DNA from 2 places in the Brachybacterium sp. GU-2 genome. Region 2 is predicted to be linked to the other one. Evidence: riboswitches for the same ligand, from Rfam matches in the RefSeq annotation. Region 2 holds a riboswitch; the other holds the start of a gene.
The links. Region 2 has a riboswitch for FMN ahead of pnuC (nicotinamide riboside transporter PnuC). Riboswitches for the same ligand answer to the same signal wherever they lie in the genome.

Region 1: linked by a shared signal. The riboswitch ahead of ribD (bifunctional diaminohydroxyphosphoribosylaminopyrimidine deaminase/5-amino-6-(5-phosphoribosylamino)uracil reductase RibD) and the one ahead of pnuC (nicotinamide riboside transporter PnuC) in region 2 are both predicted to bind FMN.

Annotation. Positions count from the first base shown of each region.
Region 1 is NZ_CP133037.2:2,256,090-2,263,612, reverse strand. Features, by position in the region: partial or broken gene dnaA (chromosomal replication initiator protein DnaA) at 1-534, shown strand, start outside; gene dnaN (DNA polymerase III subunit beta) at 1,022-2,146, shown strand; gene recF (DNA replication/repair protein RecF) at 2,166-3,425, shown strand; gene RBL05_RS10310 (DciA family protein) at 3,689-4,237, shown strand; FMN riboswitch at 4,470-4,599, shown strand; gene ribD (bifunctional diaminohydroxyphosphoribosylaminopyrimidine deaminase/5-amino-6-(5-phosphoribosylamino)uracil reductase RibD) at 4,714-5,829, shown strand; gene RBL05_RS10300 (riboflavin synthase) at 5,847-6,485, shown strand; gene ribB (3,4-dihydroxy-2-butanone-4-phosphate synthase) at 6,482-7,523, shown strand, end outside.
Region 2 is NZ_CP133037.2:345,536-353,058, forward strand. Features, by position in the region: gene RBL05_RS01670 (MFS transporter) at 1-292, opposite strand, end outside; gene fmt (methionyl-tRNA formyltransferase) at 377-1,342, shown strand; gene RBL05_RS01680 (RsmB/NOP family class I SAM-dependent RNA methyltransferase) at 1,339-3,057, shown strand; gene rpe (ribulose-phosphate 3-epimerase) at 3,057-3,743, shown strand; FMN riboswitch at 3,770-3,888, shown strand; gene pnuC (nicotinamide riboside transporter PnuC) at 3,978-4,685, shown strand; gene RBL05_RS01695 (phosphoribosyl-ATP diphosphatase) at 4,759-5,022, shown strand; gene hisG (ATP phosphoribosyltransferase) at 5,098-5,955, shown strand; gene RBL05_RS01705 (PH domain-containing protein) at 5,963-6,445, shown strand; gene RBL05_RS01710 (DUF3866 family protein) at 6,686-7,523, opposite strand, start outside.

The DNA of each region.
Region 1 (7,523 bases), 1.8 Mb from region 2:
GAGACCCGCATCGCGATCCTGCGCAAGAAGGTCGCCCAGGAGAACACCGGCGAGGTGCCGCACGACGTGCTGGAGTACATCGCCAGCCACATCGCCACCAACATCCGCGAGCTCGAGGGCGCGCTGATCCGCGTGCAGGCGCTGCACTCCCTCTCCCGCCAGCCGATGGACGTCACCCTCGCCGAGTCCGTGCTGAAGGATCTGCTCTCCCACGACGACGGCGCGCAGATCACGGCCTCGACGATCATCGCCCAGACCGCGACCTACTTCGGGCTGTCGGTGGAGGAGATCGTGGGCACCGGCCGCAGCCGGCGCCTCGTCTCCGCGCGGCAGATCGGCATGTACCTGTGCCGGGAGCTGACGGACATGCCGCTGATCCGCATCGGCGAGGAGTTCGGCGGCCGCGACCACACCACCGTCATGCACGCGAACAAGAAGATCAGCGAGCTGATGAAGGAGCGTCGGGCGATCTTCAACCAGGTCACGGAGCTCACGGCGAGGATCAAGAGCTCGAGCTCCTCGGCCCGGCAGTGACTCGGGATTGACGCGGCAGTGACGCAGCCGACCGCGTGAGCGCGCCGGAAAATGTCATCCCAGGTGAGGCCGACGTTCTCCCCAATTGTGGATAACTCTGTGGACAGTGTGGAAAGGCGAGCATCTGCGCAGGAGGCGATGTGCACGGAGGAATGACAGGAATCTGACGGCGGCGGCGATCCGTGCACAGGTCGTGCACGAGCTTCCTGTGATTGTCGACGAGTCGTCCACGTCGACAGTGTCGGCTGTGACCTGCTGAGATGTCGGTTATCCACGAGATCCACAGCCGTGATGATGAGGTCTGTAGTTTCTTGCTCGTCGTGGATGTGGAGGGCGGGGGCCGGCAGCAGCGGCCGAGGAGCACGGAGGAGCAGGGGCGGAAGTCAAGGATCTGCGGCGGTGTGTCGTCGGAGGGCTCCGGGAACCGATACGCTGTCCACCGTTCGATCACGATCAGGCTTTCGACCACTGCGAAGGAGTGGCAACGGTGAAGTTCCACCTCGACCGCGGCGTCCTCGGCGACGCCGTCTCCTGGGCCACCCGCACCCTCCCTGTCCGTCCGGCGATGCCGATCCTGCAGGGCGTGCGCATCGTCGCCGATGCGGGCGGCGAGCTGCAGCTCTCGACCTTCGACTACGAGGTCAGCGCCCAGATCCGTCTCGAGGCGGAGATCGAGCAGCCGGGCGAGGTGCTGGTCCAGGGGCGCATGCTCTCGGACATCGTCCGTGCCCTGCCGAACAAGGACGTCACCGTCGCGCGCGAGGGCACGAAGCTCCAGGTCCGCTGCGGCAGCGCCCGCTTCGCGCTCGCGACCCTCCCGGTCGAGGAGTACCCGCAGCTGCCCACCATGCCCCCGGTCGCCGGCACCGTCGCGGCCGACGTGTTCTCCGAGGCGATCTCGCAGGTCACCGTCGCGGCCTCGAAGGACGACACCCTCCCGCTGCTGACCGGTGTGAAGGTCGAGATCAGCGGCGAGACCATGACCCTGATGGCCACCGACCGCTACCGCCTGGCGCTGCGCGAGCTGACCTGGAACCCCTCGTCGCCCGGCGCCGAGCTCACCGCCCTGGTCCGCGGCCGCACCCTCCATGAGGTCGCCCGCTCGCTCGCGACCGGCGGCGGCGTCGAGATCGCGCTGTCCGACGAGGACTCCGCGCACCTGATCGGCTTCGAGGCCGGCGGCCGCCGCACCACCTCCACCCTCGTCGACGGCGACTACCCGCCGGTGCGACGACTGTTCCCCGAGACCACCGCGATCACCGCCGTCGTCTCCACCGGCGCGCTGATCGACGCGGTCAAGCGCGTCTCCCTGGTCGCCGAGCGGAACACCCCGGTGCGCCTGTCGTTCTCCGAGGGCCAGGTCGCGCTCGAGGCCGGCGCCGGCGACGACGCTCAGGCCAGCGAGGTGCTCGAGGCGCAGCTCGAGGGCGAGGACCTCGTCGTCGGCTTCAACTCGGGCTTCCTGCTCGACGGCCTCGGCGCGCTCGGCAGCGAGTTCGCCCGCCTGACCTTCACCGACTCGATCAAGCCCTCGGTGATGACCGGGCAGGACTCGCTCGAGGGCGAGCCCGACAACTCCTACCGGTACCTCATCATGCCGATGCGGATCTGAGGGAGGGAGAGCTCCCTCCGTGCACCTGACCGCCCTCGAACTCACCGACTTCCGCTCCTACCGGCAGCTGAGCCTGCCCGTCCGTCCCGGCATCACCGTCATGGTGGGCCCGAACGGGCAGGGCAAGACCAACATCGTCGAGGCGCTGTGGTACCTCGCGACGCTCTCGAGCCACCGCGTCCCCCACGACGCCGCGCTCGTGCACCGCGGCGAGTCCACCGCGATCGTCCGTGCGAGCTTCGAACGCGCCGGCCGGCCCCTTCAGATCGACCTCGAGATCACCCCCGGCAAGGCGAACCGCGCCCGGCTCCAGGGGCAGAACGTCTCCCGGCTGCGCGACCTGCTCGGCGAGGTGCGGGCAGTGCTCTTCGCCCCGGAGGACCTGGGACTGGTCAAGGCCGATCCGGAGGGCAGGCGCCGCTTCCTCGACGAGCTCCTGTTCGAGATCGCGCCCCGCTTCGCGTCGATCAAGGCCGACTACGACCGGGTCCTCAAGCAGCGCGGCAACCTGCTCAAGCAGATGCGCTCGATGCGGCGGGGTGGCTCGGGGCGCAGCGTCGGCGGGCTGGACCCGGCCGAGTCCGCGGCCTCCACGCTCGAGGTCTGGGACCAGCAGCTCGCCCGTCACGGCGCCGAGCTGCTGCGTGCCCGGCTCCACCTCGTGAACCGTCTGCGCCCGCACCTGGGGTACTCCTACCTGCGGGTCTCGACCGACGAGGGGGCCGAGCAGGCGCTCGACCTGCCCCCTGACCAGCGCGGCGAGGTCGCCTCCCCGGCGGACGTCCGCTACCGTTCCGACGTGCTCGACGAGCTCGGCGCCGCGCCCGGGGAGCTGCCCGGCACCCGCGACATCCACGACGTCCTGCTCGCCCTGGTCTCCGCACGCCACGACGAGGAGATCGACCGCGGCACGAACCTCACCGGGCCGCACCGCGACGACCTCGAGATCCGCCTGCACGACTTCCCCGCGAAGGGCTACGCGAGCCACGGCGAGTCCTGGTCTCTCGCGCTCGCCCTGCGCCTGGCCAGCTACGACCTGCTGCGTCTCGAGGAGGGCGACCTCGGCGACGGCGAGCCGATTCTCATCCTCGACGACGTCTTCAGCGAGCTGGACGTGCATCGCCGCGAGCGGCTCGGCCGGATCGTCACCGACGCCTCGCAGGTGCTGATCACGACCGCGAACGACACCGACATCCCCGCCTCCCTCGACGGCGAGATCCACGTGGTCGACGTGACGCTCGGCGAGGCGGTCCCGCGCAGCGGGGGCGGGCTGCGATGAACGGCGGTGCTCCGCGCCCGAGGATCGCGAACCCGTACGGGCTCGGCACCTGGAGTGGGGCAGCGGCGGGGTCCGAGGAGCAGGCGTCCTCGCCGACGGCTCCGGCCGCCGCGCCCCCGCGGGGTGGTGCCCGCGGCGGGGACGGTGCCGAGCGGGCCCGCGGTGGAGCGCGGCCGGGCGCCGAGGGGGCTGGTGGGCCCGTCGCGTCCCGCTCCGGGGCACGGACGCCCGTCGCCCCCGGGGATCCCGACCGCGAGGAGCAGGTGCTCTACGATCCGCCGGACCTGCCGGCGCCGGTGGATCCCTTCGAGCTCGCCCGCCGCACCGTCAACCGCTCCCGTGCTGCCGCCCGTGACCGCGGCCTCTTCCCGATCTCCGCGAAGACGCAGGCCAGGGATGTGCGCGACCGGTCCGGCCGGGCGCCGGGCTACTCCGGGTCGCGCCCGGACCCGCGGGACCCGCAGGGCATCGAGCTGGTGCTGAAGAAGGTGCTGGGGAACCTCGGCTGGAACGCCGGGATGAGCACCGGACGGGTGCTGGACGAGTGGGACGTGATCGTCGGCGAGAGGCTCGCGACGCACTGCCGGCCGGTCTCCTTCGAGGACGGGGTGCTCGTGGTCAGCGCCTCCTCCTCGGCGTGGGCGGCGCAGCTGCGGATGCTCACCCCGCAGTTGATCACCACCATCGAGGAGCACGTCGGCTCCCACGTCGTCTCGGAGCTGAAGGTCACCGGCCCGGCCGCCGCCGAGCGCAGCTGGAAGAAGGGTCGACGGACGGTGACCTGGCGCGGCCCCCGGGATACGTATGGCTGATCGACGTGCTGCGAGGGACGAGCGGTAGGAGGTCAGCGGGTGGGTGGAGCCTGAGCGACGTGCTGCGATGGACGAGCGGTAGGAGGTCAGCGGGTGGGTGGAGCCCGAGCGACGTGCTGCGAGGGACGAGCGGTAGGAGGTCAGCGGGTGGGTGGAGCCTGATCGGGCGTTCATCCGCCGTCATCCTCCCGGCCGCCCCTGCTACGGTGTGCTCTCGACGAGCTGATGATGCTCGCGTGCACTGGGGTCGGTGAAATTCCGAGCCGGCGGTGACAGTCCGCGACCCGAGGGCCCATGGCCCGAGGCTGACCAGGTGGAACTCCTGGACCGACGGTGAGAGTCCGGATGGGAAGCGCACGCGGTCGACGTCGCCTGGCGTACCTGCCGACCCTCTGGGCCCGGCCGGCGCCCCCGGTGACGTCGTCCCCTCTCTTCCTCTCCCTCCGGGATCGCGAGCAGCGGACGGAGGAGAGGCCATGGACCCCGGCACCACGCAGGACGCCCCGCCAAGCGACCGGCCAGGGATCACCTCCGCGGAGACCGCCGCGCTGCGCCGCGCGCTCGAGATCGCCGCGGACCCCGCCGTGCCGTTCGGCCCGAATCCCCGCGTCGGCTGCGTGCTCCTCGCCGCCGACGGGACGGTCCTCGCCGAGGGCCGTCACCGCGGGGCCGGCACCGCCCACGCCGAGGCCGACGCCCTCGCCCGCGCCCGGCAGCTGCCGGGAGCCGCCGCGACTCTGCGCGGCGCGACGGCAGTGGTCACCCTCGAGCCCTGCGACCACACCGGCCGCACCGGTCCCTGCACCCAGGCGCTCCTCGAGGCCGGGATCTCCCGCGTCGTCGTCGCGAGGCAGGACCCGAACCCGCAGGCCGCGGGCGGCATCGACCGCCTGCGCGCGGCCGGGGTCGAGGTCGTCGGCGACGTCCCCGCCGAGCTCTCCGCGGCCGCCGCGGCCCTGAACCGTGGCTGGGAGCACGGCCTCGGCGCGTCCCGGCCGCTGGTCACGGCGAAGACCGCGCTCACCCTCGACGGGTGCGCCGCCGCCGCCGACGGCACCAGCCAGTGGATCACCGGCCCCGCCGCCCGCGAGGAGGTCCACCGGCTGCGCACCACCTGCGACGCCGTCCTCGTCGGCACCGGCACCGCCCGCAGCGACCGCCCGACGCTGACGGCCCGTCGGCCGGACGGCACCCTCCACGCCCGCCAGCCGCTGCGCGTCGTGATGGGCACCTCCGAGGTGGAGGACCTCCCCGCGATAGAGGGCGCCGGGGAGGCGCTGCACCTGCCCACGCGCGACCCGTCGGCCGCGCTTGCGACGCTCTTCGACCGCGGGATCCGGCACGTGCTGCTCGAGGGAGGGCCCACCCTCGCCGCCGCCTTCCTCCGCGCCGGGCTCGTCGACGAGCTGATCGTGCACCTCGCTCCCACCCTGCTCGGCGCCGGCCGCCCCGGCGTCGCCGACCTCGGGATCACCACCCTCGCCGAGCGGCTCGACCTCGAACTGGTCGACGTCGCCCCGCTGCCCACGCCGGGCGGCGCGAGGGACCTCCGCCTCACCCTCCGCCCCCTCACCACTCCCACCCCGGCCTGACCAGGAAGGACACCACCATGTTCACCGGAATCATCGAGGAGCTCGGCGCCGTCGAAGCCCTCGACCTCGGCGCCGACCCCGCCGCCCTGCGGATCCGCTCCCCGCGCGTGCTCGAGGGCATCGCGCTCGGCGACTCGATCGCCGTCAACGGCTGCTGCCTCACCGTCACCGCCGTCGTCGGGGAGACGTGGACCGCCGACGTCATCGCCACCACCCTCGCCGCCACCACGCTCGGCACGCTCCGCCCCGGCGACCGCGTGAACCTCGAGCGCTGCGTGCGGGCCGACGGCCGCCTGGACGGGCACATCGTGCAGGGCCACGTCGACGGCGTCGGCGAGATCCTCTCCCGCGACGAGCAGGACGGCACCACCCTGCTGCGCCTGCGCCTGCCGGGCGGCCTCGTCCGCTACGTGGCGCCCAAGGGCTCCCTCGCCGTGGACGGCGTCAGCCTCACCGTCGCCGCGATCGACGGCGACGAGGTCACCATCGGCCTGATCCCCGAGACCCTCGAGCGCACCACCCTGGGCACCCGCTCCGTCGGCGAGGGCGTGGACCTCGAGGTCGACGTGCTCGCGAAGTACGTCGAGAAGCTCACCGCCGGTCTGCTGCCCGCGCGCGCCCCGGAGGCCGTGACCGGGACGGAGCAGGGACGATGACCGGCCTGCGCCTGGATCCCGTGCCCGCCGCGATCGCGGAGATCGCCGCCGGCCGGCCCGTCGTGGTGGTGGACGACGAGGACCGCGAGAACGAGGGCGACCTGATCCTCGCCGCCGCGACCGCCACCCCCGAGCAGGTCGCCTTCGCGGTCCGGCACTCGAGCGGGCTGCTGTGCGCGCCGATGAGCGCCGAGCGGGCCGACGCCCTCGAGCTGCCGCTGATGGTCGCCGACAACGCGGACCCCTTCCGCACCGCGTACACCCTGACCGTCGACGCGGCCGAGGGGGTCACCACCGGCATCTCCGCCGCGGACCGGGCCCGCACCCTCACCGTCCTCGCCGATCCCGCCGCAGTCCCGACCGACCTGATCCGGCCCGGGCACGTGCTGCCGCTGCGGGCGAAGGCCAGCGGCGTGCTCGAGCGGCGCGGCCACACCGAGGCCGCCGTGGACCTCACACGGATGGCAGGTCTGCCCGCGGTCGGGATGATCGTCGAGCTCGTCCACGACGACGGCACCATGCAGCGCGGCCCAGCGCTGCGCGCCTTCGCCGACCAGCACGGACTGGCCATGATCTCCATCGAGGACCTCGCCGCGCACCGGCGGGAGATCGGTGAGGCGGCGGCGCCGCTCCTGCCGGCAGTGCCGTCCGCCGCACCGGCCGACCCGTCGTCGGGCGCGTTGGCCGGGTCGGTCCCCGCGCTGCTCGAGTTCACCGAGGCGGTGCCGCTGCCCTCCGCCCACGGCGCATTCCGCGCCCTCGCCGTGCGGGAGGGGACGGCGGAGCACCTGGTGCTCGTGGCCGGGGACGTCACCGGGGAGGAGCCCGTGCTCACGCGCGTCCACTCCGAGTGCGTGACCGGTGACGTGATCGGCTCGCTGCGCTGCGACTGCGGACCCCAGCTGCAGGAGTCCCTCGCCCGGATCTCCACCGCCGGCCGCGGCGTGCTGGTGCTGCTGCGCGGGCACGAGGGCCGCGGCATCGGCCTGGTCCAGAAGCTGCGCGCCTACGCCCTGCAGGACGCGGGCCGCGACACCG
Region 2 (7,523 bases):
CCAGCACCGTCGCCGCGATCACGGCGAGGATCATGGCGGGACGCCGGCCGAGGCGATCGCCGACGAAGGACCACGGCATCACCGCCAGCGCCAGCCCGGCGGTCGCGGCGGAGACCGTCAGCGCCGCCTGCTCCGGCCCGATGCCGAGATCGGCGGAGATCAGCTGCAAGATCCCCTGCGGGGAGTACAGCTGGGCGAAGCAGGCGATGCCCGCGCAGACCAGCGCCAGCTGCATCCGTCGATAGGCGGGGGAGCCGAGCGCATGGCCCGGGATCGGGTCGATCCCGCTCATCCCTCGCACCGCGCTCGCCTCATGGCCTCCACTGTAGGCACGGCCCGACAGGAGCCGCCGGTGGGACCGTAGACTCGGGCCATCATGCGTCTCCTCTTCGCCGGCACCCCCGAGGCCGCCCTCCCCTCCCTGCGCACCCTGCTCGACTCCCGCCACGAGGTGGTCGGCGTGCTCACCCGCGCCGACGCCCCCTCCGGCCGCGGGCGCAGGCTCACCCCGTCCCCGGTGAAGTCCCTCGCCCTCGAGGCCGGGGTGCCGGTGCTCACCCCGACCACGCTGCGGGATGAAGAGGTGCAGCAACAGCTGCGCGATCTCGCCCCGGACGCCGCGCCCGTGGTCGCCTACGGCAACCTCGTGCCGCCTGGGACGCTCGAGATCCCCCGCCACGGCTGGGTGAACCTCCACTTCTCCCTCCTGCCCGAGCTGCGGGGCGCCGCTCCCGCCCAGCGGGCTGTGCTCGCCGGCCGCCGCGAGACCGGGATGAGCGTGTTCCGCCTCGAGAAGGGCCTGGACACCGGCGACGTGATCGCCGCCGCCCCCACCGCCATCGGCGAGTTCGAGACCTCCGGAGAGCTGCTCGAGAGGATGGCCGACGACGGCGCCGCGCTGCTGCTCGAGGCCCTCGACGCGCTCGAGGACGGCACCGCGACCCTCACCCCGCAGGACCACGCGGCCGCGACCCACGCCGCGAAGCTCACCACCGCCGAGGCCCGGATCGACTGGACCCGTCCGGCGGACGAGGTCTCCGCGCACATCCGCGGCATGAGCCCGCAGCCCGGCGCGTGGACGCTCCTGGACGGCGCCCGCACCAAGATCCTCGGCCTCGAGGCCGTCGAGGAGGCCTCGCGCGCGAGCGCCCCGTCGGCCCCCGGCGCGCTCGCGGCCACCAAGCGACAGGTGCTCGTGGGCACCGGCACCGACCCGCTCGCCATCGCGACCCTCGCCCCGGCGGGGAAGCGCCCGATGCGCGCGGCGGACTGGGCACGCGGGGCGGGGCTCGGCCCCGACGCCCGCTTCGAGGACGACCAGCAGGACGGAGCACGCGCATGAGCGAGGACCGACGCGGCGGGCGCCGCCACGACGACAGCCGGCGGGGCCGGGACGACCGGGGAGGCCGCGACGATCGCCGAGGCCGGGACGACCGGCGCGGCGACCGACGGGACGACCGCGGCAACCGACAGGACGATCGCGGCGACCGGCGCGATGACCGGGGTGGTCGGCGGGACGACCGTCGTGACCGACCCCGCGACACGCAGGGCCGCGAGCGCTCCGGCTCGCGCGGCCAGGGCGGCCCGCGCCGCGGCTGGTCCTCCTCCCGCCCCTCCGAGCGCTCCCGCGCCTCCACCCCCTCCCGCCAGGTCGCCCTCGAGGGGCTGCGCCTGGTGCGCGAGGAGGACTCCTACGCGAACCTCGTCCTGCCCCGCCTGCTGCGCAGCCACCGCGTCTCCGGCCGCGACGCCGCCTTCACCACCGAGCTGTTCTACGGCTCGCTGCGCGCCCAGGGCCGGCTCGACGCGATCATCGCCGCCTGCGTGGACCGACCGCTGGCGAAGGTCGAGCCGGCGCTGCTGGACGTGCTCCGCCTCGGCGCCTACCAGCTGCTGGACATGACCGTCGCCCCGCACGCCGCGACCTCCGAGACCGTGGCCCTGGCCCGCGCCGAGGTCGGCGCGGGAGGTGCGAGCTTCGCCAACGCCGTGCTGCGTCGGGTGGGGGAGAAGGACCTCGCCACCTGGATCGCGGAGGTCGCCCCGGACCGCGAGAAGGACCCCACCGGGCATCTCGCCGTCGTCCACTCCCACCCCCGCTGGGTGGTGCGGGCCCTGTCCGACGCCCTCGCCGGGAACGGCCGCTCCCGCGACGAGATCGATCAGCTGCTCGAGGCGCAGAACCAGGCCCCCGCGGTCTCGCTGGTGATGCGCCCGGGCCTGACCGACCTCGACGAGCTGATCGACCACGGCGCGAGCCGGGGCCGGCTCTCCGTCTTCGCCGCCGCCTGGCCCTCCGGCGACCCCGGCGGCATGGACCTGGTCAAGCAGGGCCGCGTCGCCGTCCAGGACGAGGGCTCCCAGCTCGCGGCCCTCTCCCTCGCGCTCGGCGCCGACGACCTCGTCCTCGCCGACGACGCCCACTGGCTCGACCTCTGCTCGGGCCCCGGCGGGAAGACCGCCCTGCTCGGCGGGCTCACCATCGACCACGACGCCGACCTCCTCGCCGTCGAGCTGCAGGAGCACCGCACCGAGCTGGTGGACCGCGCGGTGGCGAGCCTGCGCGAGGCCGGCTGCGAGATCACCACCCTCACCGCCGACGGCACCACCATCGGCGCCGAGCGGCCCGGGGAGTTCTCCCGCGTCCTGGCCGACGTCCCCTGCTCCGGGCTCGGGGCGCTGCGCCGCCGGCCCGAGGCCCGCTGGCGCCGCACCCCCGCCGACGTCGGCCAGCTCGGCGCGATCCAGCGCGACCTGCTGACCTCCGCGCTGGATGCGACCGCGCCCGGCGGCGTCGTCGCCTATGTCACCTGCTCGCCGCACCTGGCCGAGACCCGCCTGATCGTCGCCGACGTCCTCAAGCGCCGCGACGACGTCGAGCGCCTCGACGCCCGCCCCGCCGTCCGCGCCGGCCTGCTGCCCGCCGTGCGGGACGAGGTCGAGCTGGGCGAGGGCCCCGACGTCCAGCTGTGGCCCCACGTCCACGGCACCGACGCCATGTTCATCTGCCTGCTGCGCAGGCTCCCCGTGCCCACCGAGGAAGGAACCCCGAGCTGATGAGCATCTCGTACTCCACCGACTCCAGCTTCATCCACCCCAGCATCCTCAACGCCGACTTCATGTCCATCGGCGCCGAGCTCGACAAGATCTCCAGCGCCGACAGCGTCCACGTCGACGTCATGGACAACCACTTCGTGCCGAACCTGACCTTCGGGCCGAGCATGGTCGAGCAGATCGTCGAGCGCAGCCCCATCCCGATCGACGCGCACCTGATGATCGAGGACGCCGACACCCAGGCCCCCGTCTTCGCGGAGGCCGGCGCCTCCTCGGTGACCTTCCACCTCGAGGCCGCCCGCGCCCCCGTCAAGCTCGCCCGCGACCTGCGCCGCAAGAACGCCCAGGTCGGCGTCGCACTGCGCCCCGCCACCCCGGTCGAGCCGCTGATCGACATCATCGGCGAGTTCGACATGCTGCTGATCATGACGGTCGAGCCCGGATTCGGCGGGCAGAGCTTCCTCGAGACGATGCTCCCGAAGATCCGTCGGGCCCGCCGCGCGATCTCCGAGGCGAACCTCGAGGTCTCGATCCAGGTCGACGGCGGCGTCAGCCGCGAGACGATCGAGCGCTGCGCCGAGGCGGGCGCGAACGTCTTCGTCGCGGGCTCCGCGATCTACAAGGCCCGCGACGCCGCCGAGGAGATCTCCGCCCTGCGCGAACTGGCGGGCGCCCACGCCGCGCACTGACCTATCCTTGCTCCGTCACATCCTGTGACGTGCTCCGGGGTCGGTGAAAGTCCGAGCCGGCGGTGACAGTCCGCGACCCGCATTCTGCGGTGGAGCCGGTGGAATTCCGGCACCGACAGTACAGCCTGGATGAGAGGCGCACGTCCCGCAGGTCCCGGGACGGCGCACGCCTCCCCGAGCCCCGCAGGCAACCCTTTTCCCCGGAGCCACTGCATCCGAGGTGAAAGGACCGACATGGACATCCTGCAGTGGCTCTTCGACGCCAAGATCGAATTCGGCGGAGGCCAGTTCCTCCTGCTCCGCGAGGTGCTCGGCAACGTCTTCGGACTGCTCAGCGCGCTCGGCGGCATGCGCCGCAAGGTCTGGGCCTGGCCCATCGGCATCCTGGGCAACGCCCTGCTGCTGACCGTCTTCCTCGGCAGCGTCTTCGGCAACCCGAACTCCGTCGACCTGCTCGGCCAGGCCGGCCGACAGATCATGTTCATCGCCACCAGCGTCTACGGCTGGGTGCGCTGGCGCCAGGCGAAGCACGAGGACGGCACCGCCGTCGAGCCCGTCTGGGCCTCCTGGGGCACCCGCGCCCTGCTGCTCGTCGTGCTCGTCGGCGGCACCGCGGCGCTCACCCCGCTGTTCCGGGCGCTGGGCTCCTACGAGCCGGTCTGGGCCGACGCCTGGATCTTCATGGGCAGCCTGCTGGCGACCTTCGGCATGGCCAAGGGCTGGGTCGAGTTCTGGCTGATCTGGGTCGCGGTCGACCTCGTCGGCGTGCCGCTGCTGTGGAGCGCCGGCTACTACGCGAGCGCGTTCATGTATCTCTTCTACGGCGCGTTCACCCTCACCGGCTTCTTCGTCTGGTGGCGGGTGCGCAGCCGCCGCGACGCCGAGCCCGACCGGGTCACGGTCGAGACCGCGCACCTGGACCCGACGGTCCGCCGCGGCTGAGCCACGGGCGAGGCTCGTGCCCGGCAGGCGGTCTCCACCGCGGAGCACCTGCCGGGACGCGTACCCTGGCCCCGTGAAGGATTTCGAGGCACTGTTCGCCGAGCTGACCCAGAAGGCCCGCACCCGACCCGAGGGATCGGGCACCGTCGCGGAGCTCGATGCCGGCGTCCATCAGATCGGCAAGAAGATCGTCGAGGAGGCCGCCGAGGTGTGGATGGCCTGCGAGCACGAGTCCACCGACGACGCCGCCATGGAGATGAGCCAGCTGCTCTACCACCTCCAGGTCATGATGATCGCCAAGGACATCTCCCTCGAGGACGTCTACCGACATCTCTGAGCCGGCCCCGCGCCGCTCACCCCCGACTTCCCGTCCCACCCGTCTCGAGGCCGCCGCATCGGCCGAGGAGGATCCGTGCTCCGCATCGCCGTGCCCAACAAGGGCGCCCTGTCCGACCCCGCCGCCGACCTGCTCCAGGAGGCCGGCTACCGCCGCCGCGGCAACTCCAAGGAGCTGGTCGTGGTCGACGAGGACAACGGGGTGGAGCTGTTCCATCTGCGTCCCCGGGACATCGCGGTGTACGTCGGCTCCGGCACGGTCGACGTCGGCATCACCGGCCAGGACATGCTGCTGGACTCCCGCACCCCGGCCCAGGAGATCCTCTCGCTGGGCTTCGCCCGCTCCACCTTCCGCTTCGCCGCGCCCGCCGGAACGCACAGCACCGTCGAGGAGCTGCAGGGCTCCCGCATCGCCACCAGCTACGAGAACCTCGTGGAGGACTACCTCGCCGAGCGGGGGATCAGCGCCGAGGTGGTCCACCTCGACGGCGCGGTCGAGTCCTCGATCCGCCTCGGCGTCGCCGAGGTGATCGCGGACGTCGTCGAGACCGGCACCACGCTGCGCGAGGCAGGGCTGGAGCCCTTCGGCGAGGCGATCATGACCAGCGAGGCCGTGCTCTTCTCCCGCCCCGGCATGGAGTTGGACGACGAGGCGCAGCACGCGCTCGAGGTGCTCGAGCGGCGCATCCGCGGCGTGCTCGTCGCCCGCGAGTACGTGATGCTCGACTACGACATCCCCTCCGCACTGCTGGAGCGGGCGGTCGAGATCACCCCCGGCCTGCAGTCCCCGACCGTCTCGCCGCTGCACGGCGGGGAGTGGTCAGCCGTGCGCGCCATGGTCGACAGCCGCTCCGCGCACCGCATGATGGACGAGCTCTACGAGGCCGGCGCCCGCGCCATCCTGGTCACGGCGATCCAGGCCTGCCGCATCTGAGATCCCGATGAGCAGTGCCGCAGGGACCCCGGGCCGCGACGACGCACGCGCCGTCGAGGTGTTCCGTCCGCGGGCGGTGCGCTGGGCCGCCTACATCACCGCCGTCATCGTGATGGCCGGGATGATCGGCGGCGCGGTCATGATCACGAGCTTCCAGCTCGGCGGACGGCTCGGCTTGCTCATGATCGGTCTGCTCATCGCGCTGTTCTGCCATCTCGAGGCTTCGGTGCGGGTGGTCGCCCGTCCCGACGGGCTCGAGGTGCGCAACCTCATGCGCACCCGGACCTTCGAGTGGCCCGAGGTGCTCGGGATCAGCTTCCCTATGGGTGATCCCTGGGCTCATCTCGACCTCGCGGACGGGCGCACCCATCCGCTGCACGCCATCCAGCGCTACGACGGGGAGCGGGCGATCTCCGCCGCCCACCGCCTGCTGCACCTGGTCCAGGAGCGCGGCGAGGCCCACGGGGAGAGCGACGCCCAGCGCGGCTGACGCGGATCGCACGGCCGACATGGATCGGACGGCCGGACGGGCAGTCGTTCGACCTCAGGTACCGCATTCCTGGTACCTCACGTCGAAGAACCTCGCTGGACGGCCCCGCCGACCGCGGCGCAGGGCAGCACGGCAAGTTGTTCGACGTCGGGTACCACTTTCCTGGTACCTCACGTCGATCAACTCCGTCGGTCGCCTGTCCCCGGCAACTCCGTCGGGCCCATGCCGGCGCCGAGGCGTCTAGCGCTTGGTGCCGCCCTTGGGCTCCTTCGGCCCCTTGGACTCGCCCTTCGTGCCGCCCGAGCCGCCGCCGGCGCCCCGGACCTGCTCGGCCGCGCAGCGCCCGGCGAGGGCCGCGTACTGGAAGGAGGCGTAGTCCTCGGCGAGAGTCCGTCCCATGGTGGTCATCCGCACGGGCATCTCCTCGAGCGCATCGCGCAGCCCCTTGGCGTCGACCTCGGTGAGGTGGTGCAGCACGCCGCGCTTCTTCGCCGGCTTCAGGATCGTGCTCTTGACCTGTTTCCGCACGGACTCATGAAAAGAGTTGTATCGGGAGTCGGAGCGGGGGAGCACCGGCAAGTGCACCGGGGCGAGCAGCGCTCGCCCGTAGGCGGTGGAGGAGTGGTGGGACAGGCCCCGGTGCCGCTCCCGCTCGTCGGCCTCGGAGACCCGCAGGGTCGCGATCGGCACGCCGCCGAGCACGGAGACCGCGTGGAGCGACTCCGCCGTCTGGACGCCGGAGAAGCCCCAGCCGGTGCCGGTGCCGAGATTGCCCGGGCCCTGGATCACGATCGCGACGTCCGCGCCGACCACGTGCCGGGCGCCCAGCAGCGCCGAGTGGACCGTGACCGCCTCGAGATCGCCACCGAACGACTGCCCGGCGCTGATCACGGCGGTGAGCAGGCCGGCCTCGCGCAGCCGGGCCGCGCTCCTCGAGTAGACGGCGGGCAGCGCCGCGGCATCGGTGTGCACATAGACGATCCGGACCGAGCGGCGCCGCGCCCGGATCCCGGCGACGATCGCAGGGAGGGAGGAGTGCAGGTCCGCGACCACCACCGGCATCCCGTCGATGCCGGTG